Regions from separate parts of the Pseudomonas sp. AC252 genome, predicted to be linked through region 1. Evidence: predicted binding sites of a transcription regulator. Region 1 holds the regulator's gene; the other holds the start of a gene.
The links. Region 1 encodes FliA, which starts transcription of late flagellar genes. Its sites were predicted from a motif close to CTAAAGTTTNNNNNNNNNNNGCCGNTAA; they were not measured.

Region 1 (5,723 bases):
TCGGCGACCGGCTCTTCCACCACTTCTACCGGTGCGGCCACGGCTTCATCCGCCGATTGCGGCTCGGCCAGACGCGCCAGCGCGGCCAGCAGTTCCGGCGTCGCGGCGGTGATCGGTGCACGTTCACGGACTTCGCTGAACATGCTGTTCACCGCGTCCAGTGCTTCGAGCACCACGTCCATCAGTTCTGCATCAACGCGACGCTCACCCTTGCGCAGGATGTCGAACACGTTTTCGGCGATGTGACAGCACTCCACCAGCTCATTGAGCTGAAGGAAGCCGGCGCCCCCTTTTACAGTGTGGAAACCGCGAAAAATTGCATTGAGCAGATCTGCATCATCCGGGCGGCTTTCCAGCTCGACCAGTTGTTCGGACAGTTGCTCAAGAATCTCGCCGGCCTCAACCAGGAAATCCTGAAGGATCTCTTCATCGGCGCCGAAGCTCATTAATGGGGTGCTCCTACAGGTCTAAAAACCCAAAAAACCCGAATTCCGAAACTCTAGAATCCAAGGCTGGATAACAAATCGTCCACATCGTCCTGACCGGACACAACGTCTTCTCGTTTATCGGCATGAATCTGCGGACCTTCACCCTGCGAGAGATGTTTTTGTGGATCTTTTTCAGCAAGCATTGCGGCGCGGTCATGTTCGATGCCCGCAAAGCGGTCGACCTGACTGGCCATGAGCACGAGTTTGAGCAGATTGCTTTCGACTTCGGTGACCAGTTGGGTCACACGCTTGATCACCTGACCTGTGAGGTCCTGGTAATCCTGAGCCAGCAGAATGTCGTTGAGGTTGCTCGACACCGCACGGTTGTCCGTGCTGCTGCGTGACAGAAAACCGTCGACCCGGCGCGCCAGTTCGCGGAACTCTTCTGCCCCGACCTCGCGACGCATGAAGCGGCCCCAATCGGCGCTCAAGGTCTGCGCTTCATCAGCGAGACTGTTGACCACCGGCGTGGCGCTTTCCACCAGATCCATGGTGCGGTTGGCCGCGGCTTCCGTCAGCTTGACCACATAGCCCAGGCGTTCGGTGGCGTCGGTGATTTGCGACACTTCCTCAGCCTGCGGCATGTGCGGATCGATCTGGAAATTGACGATCGCACTGTGCAGTTCACGTGTGAGCTTGCCCACTTCCTGATACAGGCCGCGGTCACGGGTCTGATTGAGCTCATGGATCAGTTGCACCGCGTCGCCGAACTTGCCTTTTTCAAGGCTCTCGACCAGTTCGACCGCGTGTTTTTTCAGGGTCGATTCGAAATCGCCCTGTGATGATTCGTTATGCTCCATAGCTCCCCCGCGCATTCATCAGCCGATGCGTTCGAAAATCTTCTCGATTTTGTCTTTCAACGCTTGAGCCGTGAAAGGTTTGACTACGTAACCGTTCACACCGGCCTGAGCGGCCTCGATGATCTGCTCGCGCTTGGCTTCAGCAGTCACCATCAACACCGGGAGGTGCTTGAGTTTTTCATCGGCGCGCACGTGACGCAGCAGGTCGATACCGGTCATGCCCGGCATGTTCCAGTCCGTTACCAGAAAGTCGATGCTGCCGCTGTTGAGCACCGGAATGGCGGTGACGCCATCGTCGGCCTCGACGGTGTTGGTGAACCCAAGATCGCGCAGCAGGTTCTTGATGATCCGCCGCATCGTTGAGAAGTCATCAACGATGAGGATTTTCATGTCTTTGTTCAATTCGACCTCCAAGCAGTCTTAAACGCGCCCAGCACCTGGACGCGCCACTTCAATCAATCGGCATAGCACTCGAAGTTTGTCTGGAGCACAACGGATCGAGACCGGCGCCGTTCATCACCGCACCAGCCTCGTTTCGCAGTGTCCCCACACTGCCTTCAGCGCGCTCGCCACTCCCCCAAACGCCCCCGCAGACGGGCCGCGCACTGGCTGTGTAACTGGCTGACCCGCGATTCACTGACGCCAAGGACTTCACCGATTTCCTTGAGGTTCAGCTCTTCGTCGTAGTACAGCGCCAACACCAGTCGCTCACGCTCCGGCAAATTGGCAATCGCGTCCGCCAGCGCCGACTGGAAGCGTTCATCTTCCAGATCGCGTGACGGCTCCATATGAGCACTCGCGCCATCCTCGTGCAGCCCTTCGTGTTCGCCGTCCTGCAACAGGTCGTCGAAACTGAACAGGCGGCTGCCCAAGGTGTCATTCAGAATCCCGTAGTAATCGTCGAGACTCAATTGGAGTTCGGCCGCAACCTCGTGATCTTTAGCGTCACGGCCGGTTTTAGCTTCAATCGAGCGAATCGCGTCGCTGACCATCCTGGTATTACGGTGAACCGAGCGTGGCGCCCAGTCCCCTTTGCGCACTTCATCGAGCATCGCGCCGCGGATTCGAATGCCCGCGTACGTTTCGAAACTGGCGCCTTTGCTGGCGTCGTATTTGGTCGAGACTTCGAGCAAACCGATCATCCCGGCCTGGATCAGGTCTTCGACCTGCACGCTGGCCGGCAGGCGTGCCAGCAAGTGATAGGCAATGCGCTTGACCAGTGGCGCGTAGCGCTCGATCAATTCGTATTGCGCGTCACGCGCCGACTTTTTGTAAAGATTCATGCCACTGGCGGTCATATCACAGGCCCTGCGGTTTGCTGCACGAGACGCTCGACGAAAAATTCCAGATGCCCGCGCGGGTTGGCCGGCAGCGGCCAGGTGTCGACCTTCTGGGCGATGGCCTTGAAGGCCAGCGCGCACTTGGAACGGGGAAAGGCTTCGTAGACGGCGCGCTGCTTCTGCACTGCCTTGCGCACGCTTTCGTCGTACGGCACGGCGCCGACGTATTGTAGGGCGACGTCGAGAAAGCGATCCGTGACCTTGGTCAACTTGGCGAACAGGTTGCGCCCTTCCTGCGGGCTCTGCGCCATGTTGGCCAGCACGCGGAAGCGGTTCATGCCGTAGTCGCGATTGAGCAACTTGATCAGCGCGTAAGCGTCGGTGATCGAAGTCGGCTCGTCGCAGACCACCAGCAACACTTCCTGGGCGGCGCGCACGAAACTGACTACCGAGTCACCAATGCCCGCAGCGGTGTCGATCACCAGCACGTCGAGATTGTCGCCGATGTCGCTGAACGCCTGGATCAGGCCAGCGTGTTGCGCCGGGCTCAGGTGCACCATGCTCTGCGTGCCGGAGGCCGCCGGCACGATGCGAATCCCGCCCGGGCCCTGCAACAGCACGTCGCGCAGTTCGCAACGGCCTTCGATGACGTCGGCCAGTGTGCGTTTGGGTGTCAGCCCCAGCAGAACGTCGACGTTCGCCAGGCCCAGGTCGGCGTCCAGCAGCATGACCCGACGGCCAAGCTCTGCCAGCGCCAGGGACAAGTTCACTGACACGTTAGTCTTGCCGACGCCACCTTTGCCGCCGGTCACCGCGATCACCTGTACGGGATGCATGCTGCCCATGTTATTTCTTTACCTTGTCTTGCATAGACGGAGGCCACATTACTGGCTGCGCGTTCACGATCGGAACAATGCGTGGCAGACCATCGATGTAGGTACAAAAACTGTTCATGATTACCTCAGCCAACCTGCTTGGTCGGGCTGTGATAGATATCAGCGAACATGTCAGCCATGGCTTCTTCGCTGGGTTCTTCCTGCATTTGCACGCTGACGGCGCGGCTGACCAGTTGATGACGACGCGGCAGATGCAGATCATCCGGAATCCGTGGGCCATCGGTCAGATACGCGACCGGCAATTCATGACTGATCGCCAGGCTCAACACTTCGCCGAGACTGGCCGTTTCATCCAGTTTAGTCAGGATGCAGCCGGCCAGCCCGCAACGCTTGTAACTGTGATAAGCGGCGGTTAGAACCTGTTTCTGGCTGGTGGTTGCCAGGACCAGATAATTTTTTGAGCGAATGCCACGCCCGGCCAGGCTCTCAAGCTGCATGCGCAACGCCGGATCACTGGCTTGCAGGCCGGCAGTATCGATCAAAACCACGCGCTTGCGTAGCAGTGGATCCAATGCCTGCACCAGCGACTGACCCGGATCGACGTGCGTTACCGGCACGTTAAGAATGCGCCCGAGGGTTTTCAATTGTTCCTGCGCGCCGATGCGGAAGCTGTCCATGCTCACCAGTGCGACGTTCTGCGCGCCGTACTTGAGCACGTAACGCGCGGCGAGCTTGGCCAGCGTGGTGGTCTTGCCCATGCCGGCGGGGCCGACCATGGCAATCACACCGCCCTCTTCCAGCGGCTCGACTTCCGGTACGGCAATCATCCGCGCCAGGTGCGCGAGCAGCATGCGCCAGGCCTGACGGGGTTCTTCGATATCGGTGATCATCGCCAGCAGATCGCGCGACAGCGGGCCGGACAGGCCGATGCGCTGCAGACGGCGATACAGATTGGCCTGGGCCGGACGGCTGCCTTGCAACTGATTCCAGGCCAGGGTGCCGAGCTGCACTTCCATCAGCTCGCGCAGGCTGTTCAATTCAAAACGCATCGAATCCAGTGCACGCGGATCGACACCCGCGGAGGCCTGCGCAGGGGCTGCGGCCGGGCGCGTCGGGGCGGCGTAGGTCGGCTCGCTCAGCGGCTCGGCAGCGGTCAGCGGCAGGCCTGCGGTCAACGGCAGCCCGGCGAACAACTGCTGATTGGTGTTGCCGTCGGCTTCGCCACGCAGGCTCAGCTCGGCCTGGGCGGTGACGATGCGCGACTGGGTCTTGCGCAGCTCGTCTTCGAGTTCCATGTTCGGAACCCGTGGCGCCAGCGCCGACAGTTTGTAATCCAGAGCCGCCGTCAACTCGACGCCGCCGGCAATGCGGCGGTTGCCGATGATGGCGGCATCAGCGCCCAGCTCATCGCGAACCAGCTTCATGGCCTGACGCATATCGGCGGCGAAAAAACGCTTAACTTGCATAAACCACTACCTCAGCCGTTGGGCCCTACTGTCGCAACGATGGTCACTTGCTTGTTGTCCGGTACTTCCTGGTAGGCCAGCACATGCAGGCCTGGCACTGCGAGGCGGCCGAAGCGCGAGAGCATCGCGCGAATCGGGCCTGCCACCAGCAGGATCACCGGTTGGCCTTGCATTTCCTGACGCTGGGCCGCTTCGATCAACGAACGCTGCAGCTTCTCGGCCATGCTCGGCTCCAGCAGAACGCCCTCTTCCGAGCCTTGTCCTGCCTTCTGCAGACTATTGAGCAATATCTGTTCCAACCTTGGTTCCAATGTGATTACAGGCAGCTCGGACTCAGTGCCTACAATGCTTTGGACGATTGCACGGGATACGCCGACCCGCACAGCGGCGACCAGCGCGGCGGTATCTTGACTCTTGGCAGCGTTGTTCGCGATCGCCTCGGCAATGCTGCGAATGTCGCGCACCGGCACGTGCTCGGCGAGCAGCGCTTGCAGGACCTTGAGCAACTGCGACAGCGAAACCACGCCCGGCACCAGCTCTTCCGCCAGTTTCGGCGAGCTCTTGGCCAGCAATTGCATGAGTTGCTGCACTTCCTCGTGGCCGATCAGCTCACTGGAGTGCTTGTACAGAATCTGGTTCAAGTGCGTGGCGACCACGGTGCTCGCATCGACCACGGTGTAGCCGAGCGATTGCGCCTGGGCGCGCTGGCTGATTTCGATCCACACCGCCTCCAGGCCAAAAGCCGGATCTTTGGCGTTGATTCCGTTGAGCGAGCCGTAGACCTGGCCCGGGTTGATCGCCAGTTCGCGATCCGGGTAGATTTCGGCCTCGGCCAGAATCACCCCCATCAGGG
Region 2 (5,723 bases), 1.3 Mb from region 1:
GGTAAATTTCCGCAGGTGCAACTGGAGGTCGTGCTGCTCAACCGCCGCGTCGATCTGGTCACCGAAGGCATCGATGTCGCTTTGCGCGTGCGCGATCACGGTGATGAAGACCCGTTGCTGGTCACCCGGCGCTTGCGTCAGGCTCAGGCTGTGGTAATCGCCAGTCCGGCCTTCATGCAGGGCAAGACCATCAATCATCCGCAGGACCTGAAAACTCTGCCAGTGCTCGGCGCCCTGGAAGCCGATCGCATGGTCCACGTGCGTCTGCTCGATCAGCAGGGCAAAAGCGTCGATCTGAGCATGGAAGCGCGGCTGGGCATCGATGACTTTGTCGTGCGCAAGGCCTGCGTGCTGGCCGGTCAGGGTTTCACCGTGCTGCCGATGATGTTCTGCGAGACCGAACTGCGTAACGGCACGCTGGTGCAGGTGCTGCCGGAATGGTCATTGCCTGGCGGCTGGCTGCAAGCGGTGTACCCGCACCGGCGCGGGGTAATGCCGGCGGTGCGCGCATGGATCGATCACTTGGTCGAATCGTTCAATGCCTGCGGGGAGCGGTTGTTATGACACAGGGAAAAATGAGCGAAACCGAGGTAGCCGAATTTTGTCTGGCTCTGCCGGGCGCGCGGGAAGATTACAAATGGGGCGGCGTGCGGGTGTTCTCGATCGCCGGCAACAAGATGTTTGCCTTGCAGGGATTACGCGGCGATTCGCTGGCGTTCAAGGTCGACAAGGATCTGTTTCTCGGCCATTGCGACCGCCCGGGGGTTCATCCGGCGCCGTATCTGGCGCGGGCGCAGTGGATCATCATGCACCCGCCCTACCCGCTGAGTGCCGAGGAATTGCAGGCGCTGTTGCAGCGGTCGCATCAACTGGTGGTGAGCAAACTGCCTAAAAAAACGCAAATCGGCCTGCTGTTGTAAGCACGCAAATCCTGTGGGAGCGAGCCTGCTCGCGAAGGCGGTTTGTCAGGCGACTCATCAGCGAGGATGAGATTGCTTTCGCGAGCAGGCTCGCTCCCACAGGGGATTTTCGGTGGACGTTAAATCAGCGACAGCAAGTTTGATCCGAGAAAAATCTGGTCAATCCAGAACACCTGATGCAGCAGCACGATCACCCAGAACAGAATCTGAAACGACACCTTGCGCGTCTTGTGCCGAAACACTTGCTGGGCGATCAACGCCCCCGGCCAGCCGCCCGCCAGTTCTACCGCATGCAGGATGTTTTCCGGGGTGCGCCACGCATCGGCGCGGGCCTTGCGCTTGTCGGCCCAGTACAGAAAAAACGCCAGCACACTGACAATCCCGTACGCCGCCAGCGGCACCCGCGAGAGGCCACTGAGCCACATCGACAGTGAGCCGAACAGCGGCAGCGCGCAGACGATCAACAGCACCACAAGCTTCAACTTCACATGCTGAAGGCGCCCGCCAGAAGCTCGTCCTTGCGGGCGCTGCGCGCGCGAATCGTTCATGGCTTGGCCGCCGACCAGTCCACCCAGCCGAACTGCCAGGTCGCCAGAATGAACAGGCCGAACGCTATTCGGTACCAGGCAAACGCTGCATAGCTGTGGTTGCCGATGAACTTGAGCAAACCGCGCACAGCGATCATGGCGAAAACAAACGCGGTGACGAAACCAATCGCGAACACCGGGAAATCCGCTGGCACAAACAGATCGCGGTATTTGTAGCCCGAATATACCGCCGCACCCACCATGGTCGGCATGGCGAGGAAGAACGAAAACTCGGTTGCAGTCTTGCGCGACAGGCCGAACAGCAAGCCGCCAATGATCGTCGAACCGGAGCGCGAAGTGCCGGGAATCATTGCCAGGCATTGCGCGAAACCGATTTTCAGCGCATCGGTCCAGCGGATCTCGTCAACGGTTTCGGCGTGGACTTCATGCTGACGTTGTTCGGCCCACAACATGATGATCCCACCAATGACCAGCGCCGCCGCTACGGTGATAGGGTTGAACAAGTATTCGTGGATCAGATCGGCAAAGATCACTCCGAGCACCACGGCGGGCAAAAACGCGATCAGCAGATTAGCCGTAAAACGCCGTGCACTCGGCTGGGTCGGCAAGCCGATCACCACGTCGAGGATCTTGCGGCGAAACTCCCAGACCACCGCGAGAATCGCGCCGAGCTGAATGATGATGTTGAACGCCATGGCCCGCTCGCCGCCGAAGTTCAGCAAGTCGGCGACGATGATCTGGTGTCCGGTACTCGAAATGGGCAAAAACTCCGTCAGCCCTTCTACAACTCCTAGTATCAGTGCCTGCAAGGCAGTCCAAAGATCCATCAATCCCCCAGAGAGCGATGCGCGCCGGCATGCCCCGATAGTATTTTTAGCGTTCACTGCGTTCAGCGTAGCTGGTTAAAGCTGTACCGATTCCGCGCGCACAGGATCCACACGAAACGGTAAAAATTCCGTGAAATGTCAAAACCGTGTTCAGGTTTTTGCGCGCGGGGCCGAAATCCTAACAGACAAGCCTTAATAGCGCTCCCCGCGCTGCATGGCTTGGCTGGCGCAGTCCCGAGCACTCAGCGGTGGCTGGATGCTGGCGATCATTTATTACAAGAACAAGAATCCGGAGTGACAGCGTTATGAACAGCTTGCGCAGTGTGTCGATCAGCCGACGCTTGTGGCTCATCTTGATCGTGGCGATGGTCATGTTGCTGACCTTGGGCGTGCTGATGCTCAAGCAGATCCACGACGACCTCTACCACGCCAAGGCGCAGAAAACCCAGCATGTGGTGCAGACCGCCAGCGGCCTGCTGAACTATTACCATGGCCTGGAAACCGCCGGCACCCTGACCAGGGACGCGGCGCAAAAGCAGGCACTGACCGCGATCCGTGGCCTGCGCTATGACCAGAGCGACTATTTCTGGATCAACGACCTCACGCCCGTGATGGTCATGCACCCGACCAACCCCAAACTCGAAGGCCAGAACCTCTCGGCGATCCGCGACCCGGACGGTTTTGCGGTGTTCAACGAGATGGTCGCCATCGCCAAGGCCAAGGGCGCGGGCATGGTCAATTATCGCTGGCCGAAACCGGGAGCGACTGATCCCGTAGCCAAGACCTCATATGTGAAGCTCTTTGAGCCGTGGGGCTGGGTGATCGGTTCCGGTGTGTACGTCGACGATGTGCAGGCCGAATTCCAGGGACAAATGATCAAGGCCTCGGCAATCGGTCTGGCAATTGCGCTGATCATGGCGCTGCTGGTGATTCTGATCGCGCGCAGCATCGTTCGTCCGTTGCAGGAAACCGTGAACGCCATGGCGAACATCGCCAGCGGCGAAAGCGACCTGACCCGCAGCCTCGATACCCATGGCAAGGATGAAGTCACCGAGCTTGCCCATCACTTCAATGCCTTCACTGCCAAATTGCGCCGAGTGATTGGAGACTTGCAGGTCTCGGCCAGCGCTTTGGGTCAGTCTTCCAGCGAACTGGGCAATGACGCCTCGCAAGCGCAGCAGCGCAGTCAGCAGCAATCGCAGCAGATGGAACTGGTGGCCACGGCGATCAACGAAGTCACCTACGGCGTGCAGGACGTGGCGAAAAATGCCGAACACGCCGCCGCCGAAATGCGCGATGCCGAAGCGCAGGCGCGACAGGGCCAGATCAACATTGACGGCAGCCTGCAACAGATCGACAAGCTTTCCGGGACCATCGATCAAGCGGTTGAGGTGATTCGCACCTTGGCTGCAGAAAGTACGCAGATCGGCAGCGTTCTGGAGGTGATCCGTTCGATTGCCGAACAGACCAACCTGTTGGCGCTTAATGCGGCGATTGAAGCGGCGCGTGCGGGTGAACAGGGTCGCGGGTTTGCCGTGGTCGCCGATGAGGTCCGGTTGTTGGCGCAGCGTACACAGAAATCGACAGCGGAGATTCAGTCGATGATCGAGCGTTTGCAGAACCACTCCGAGGCTGCGGTGAAGGTGATTGGCGACAGCAGCAAGGCCTCGCAATTGACCATCGAACAGGCGGGACTGGCCGGGGCGAGTCTCAGTGCGATTGGCCAGGCGTTGCGCAATCTCAACGGTCTGAATGCTTCGATCGCCAGCGCCACGTTGCAACAGGCCCATGTAGTTGAGGACATCAACCAGAACGTCACCCAGGCGGCCGGCCTTTCGCATAGCACCGCGTTGGCGGCGGAACAATCCAGTGCAGCCAGTCTGCGTCTTGGGCAGCTGAGCGAACAGCTCAACGGGTTACTGCGCCAGTTCAGGGTCTGACCCATAACCTGTGGGAGCGAGCCTGCTCGCGAAAGGGCCTGTCCAGTCGACATCTTTTTCCACTGACTGGCCCGACGCCTTCGCGAGTAGGCTCGCTCCCACAGGGTACTTCTGTGTCTGGGCGAATGCAGTACAATCCGCCCCCTTCTCGACTTCCCCAGGGATCCGCCATGTCCGGGCTTGAACTGTTCGCCGCTGCCCTCGGTGTCATCGCCGTGTGGCTGACGGTCAAACAGAATCCGTGGTGCTGGCCGATCGGGCTGGTCATGGTGTTGCTCTACAGCTGGATCTTCTTTGAGGTGAAGCTGTATTCGGACATGTTGCTGCAAGTGATCTATGCCGCGCTGCAAATCTACGGCTGGTGGCAGTGGACCCGCGCCGGGACGATGCATGACGGGCGCCAAGTCACCCGCCTCGACGCGCGCTCAATTCTGCTCGGACTCAGCGTCGGGGCCATCGGCAGCCTGCTGCTGGGCGCCGCGATGGCGCACTGGACCGACGCCGCCCAGCCGTGGCTCGATGCCGCGCTTACTGGTTTCAGCCTGGTTGCACAACTGTGGATGGCACAAAAACGCCTGCAATGCTGGGCGCTGTGGTTTGTCCTCGATGTCATTTTTGTAGGGCTGTTCATCTATAAAGGCCTGTACCTGACCGCAGGCCTCTATGGGCTGTTTACCCTGCTCGCCGTGCAAGGCTGGCGTGAGTGGCGCGCCGATCCGGCGTTGCGCACATGAAAGTCGTTGTCCTTACCGGCCCGGAATCCACCGGCAAGAGCTGGCTGGCGGCGGGATTGGAGCAGCGTTTCGGCGGCGTTCGCGTTGATGAATATGTGCGTCGGTTCATCGAAGACAATCCCCGCGACACCTGTTTGGCGGATATTCCTGCTATCGCCCGAGGCCAGTTGCGCTGGGAAGATCAGGCGCGAGCGCAGCAACCCTCCCTGCTGATCCTCGACACTCACCTGCTGAGCAACATCCTCTGGAGCCAGACCCTGTTCGCCGCTTGCCCGGGCTGGCTTGAAGCCGAGTTGCTCGCGCGCCACTACGACCTGCACCTGCTGCTATCGCCGCAACAAGTCGACTGGGCCGAAGACGGCCAACGCTGCCAGCCGGATCTTGACGATCGCATGGCGTTCTTCGAAGCCACTCGCGACTGGTTGATCCAGCATCAACAGCCGCTGCAGGTTATTGAAGGCAACTGGGTCGAACGCCAGGCCCAAGCCTTTGCGGCGGTCGAGCGTCTGTTGTCCGCCTGAGCCACCACACCGTTATTTTTTGGCGCATCTGTCCGTTTTTGAAACACTCCTGCCCTCGCAAAGCCGCGTCCAAACGCTGTTCATCAATCCGTGACGCCATCTGTTACGTCAATGAAACACATCGGCGCAAACCCTTGTGCCAGAGCTTTCCAAAGTCGATGTCCACTCAAGCGGCTCTCGCTGTGTTTCAAAAGTGAAACAGTAGCCACACACCTGCCTCGCTCAAAATAACT

Region 2: ACZZZ4_RS22495 (methyl-accepting chemotaxis protein) is a predicted target of FliA. The motif match lies at 2,445-2,472, and genes of this name have one in related genera.

Annotation. Positions count from the first base shown of each region.
Region 1 is NZ_OZ409837.1:3,636,288-3,642,010, reverse strand. Features, by position in the region: gene ACZZZ4_RS16610 (chemotaxis protein CheA) at 1-446, opposite strand, end outside; gene ACZZZ4_RS16605 (protein phosphatase CheZ) at 500-1,288, opposite strand; gene ACZZZ4_RS16600 (chemotaxis response regulator CheY) at 1,307-1,678, opposite strand; gene fliA (RNA polymerase sigma factor FliA) at 1,846-2,586, opposite strand; gene fleN (flagellar synthesis regulator FleN) at 2,583-3,413, opposite strand; gene flhF (flagellar biosynthesis protein FlhF) at 3,530-4,870, opposite strand; gene flhA (flagellar biosynthesis protein FlhA) at 4,882-5,723, opposite strand, start outside.
Region 2 is NZ_OZ409837.1:4,909,557-4,915,279, reverse strand. Features, by position in the region: gene ACZZZ4_RS22515 (LysR substrate-binding domain-containing protein) at 1-564, shown strand, start outside; gene ACZZZ4_RS22510 (MmcQ/YjbR family DNA-binding protein) at 561-920, shown strand; gene ACZZZ4_RS22505 (DUF1294 domain-containing protein) at 1,040-1,468, opposite strand; gene ACZZZ4_RS22500 (undecaprenyl-diphosphate phosphatase) at 1,465-2,295, opposite strand; gene ACZZZ4_RS22495 (methyl-accepting chemotaxis protein) at 2,601-4,235, shown strand; gene pnuC (nicotinamide riboside transporter PnuC) at 4,406-4,969, shown strand; gene ACZZZ4_RS22485 (AAA family ATPase) at 4,966-5,490, shown strand.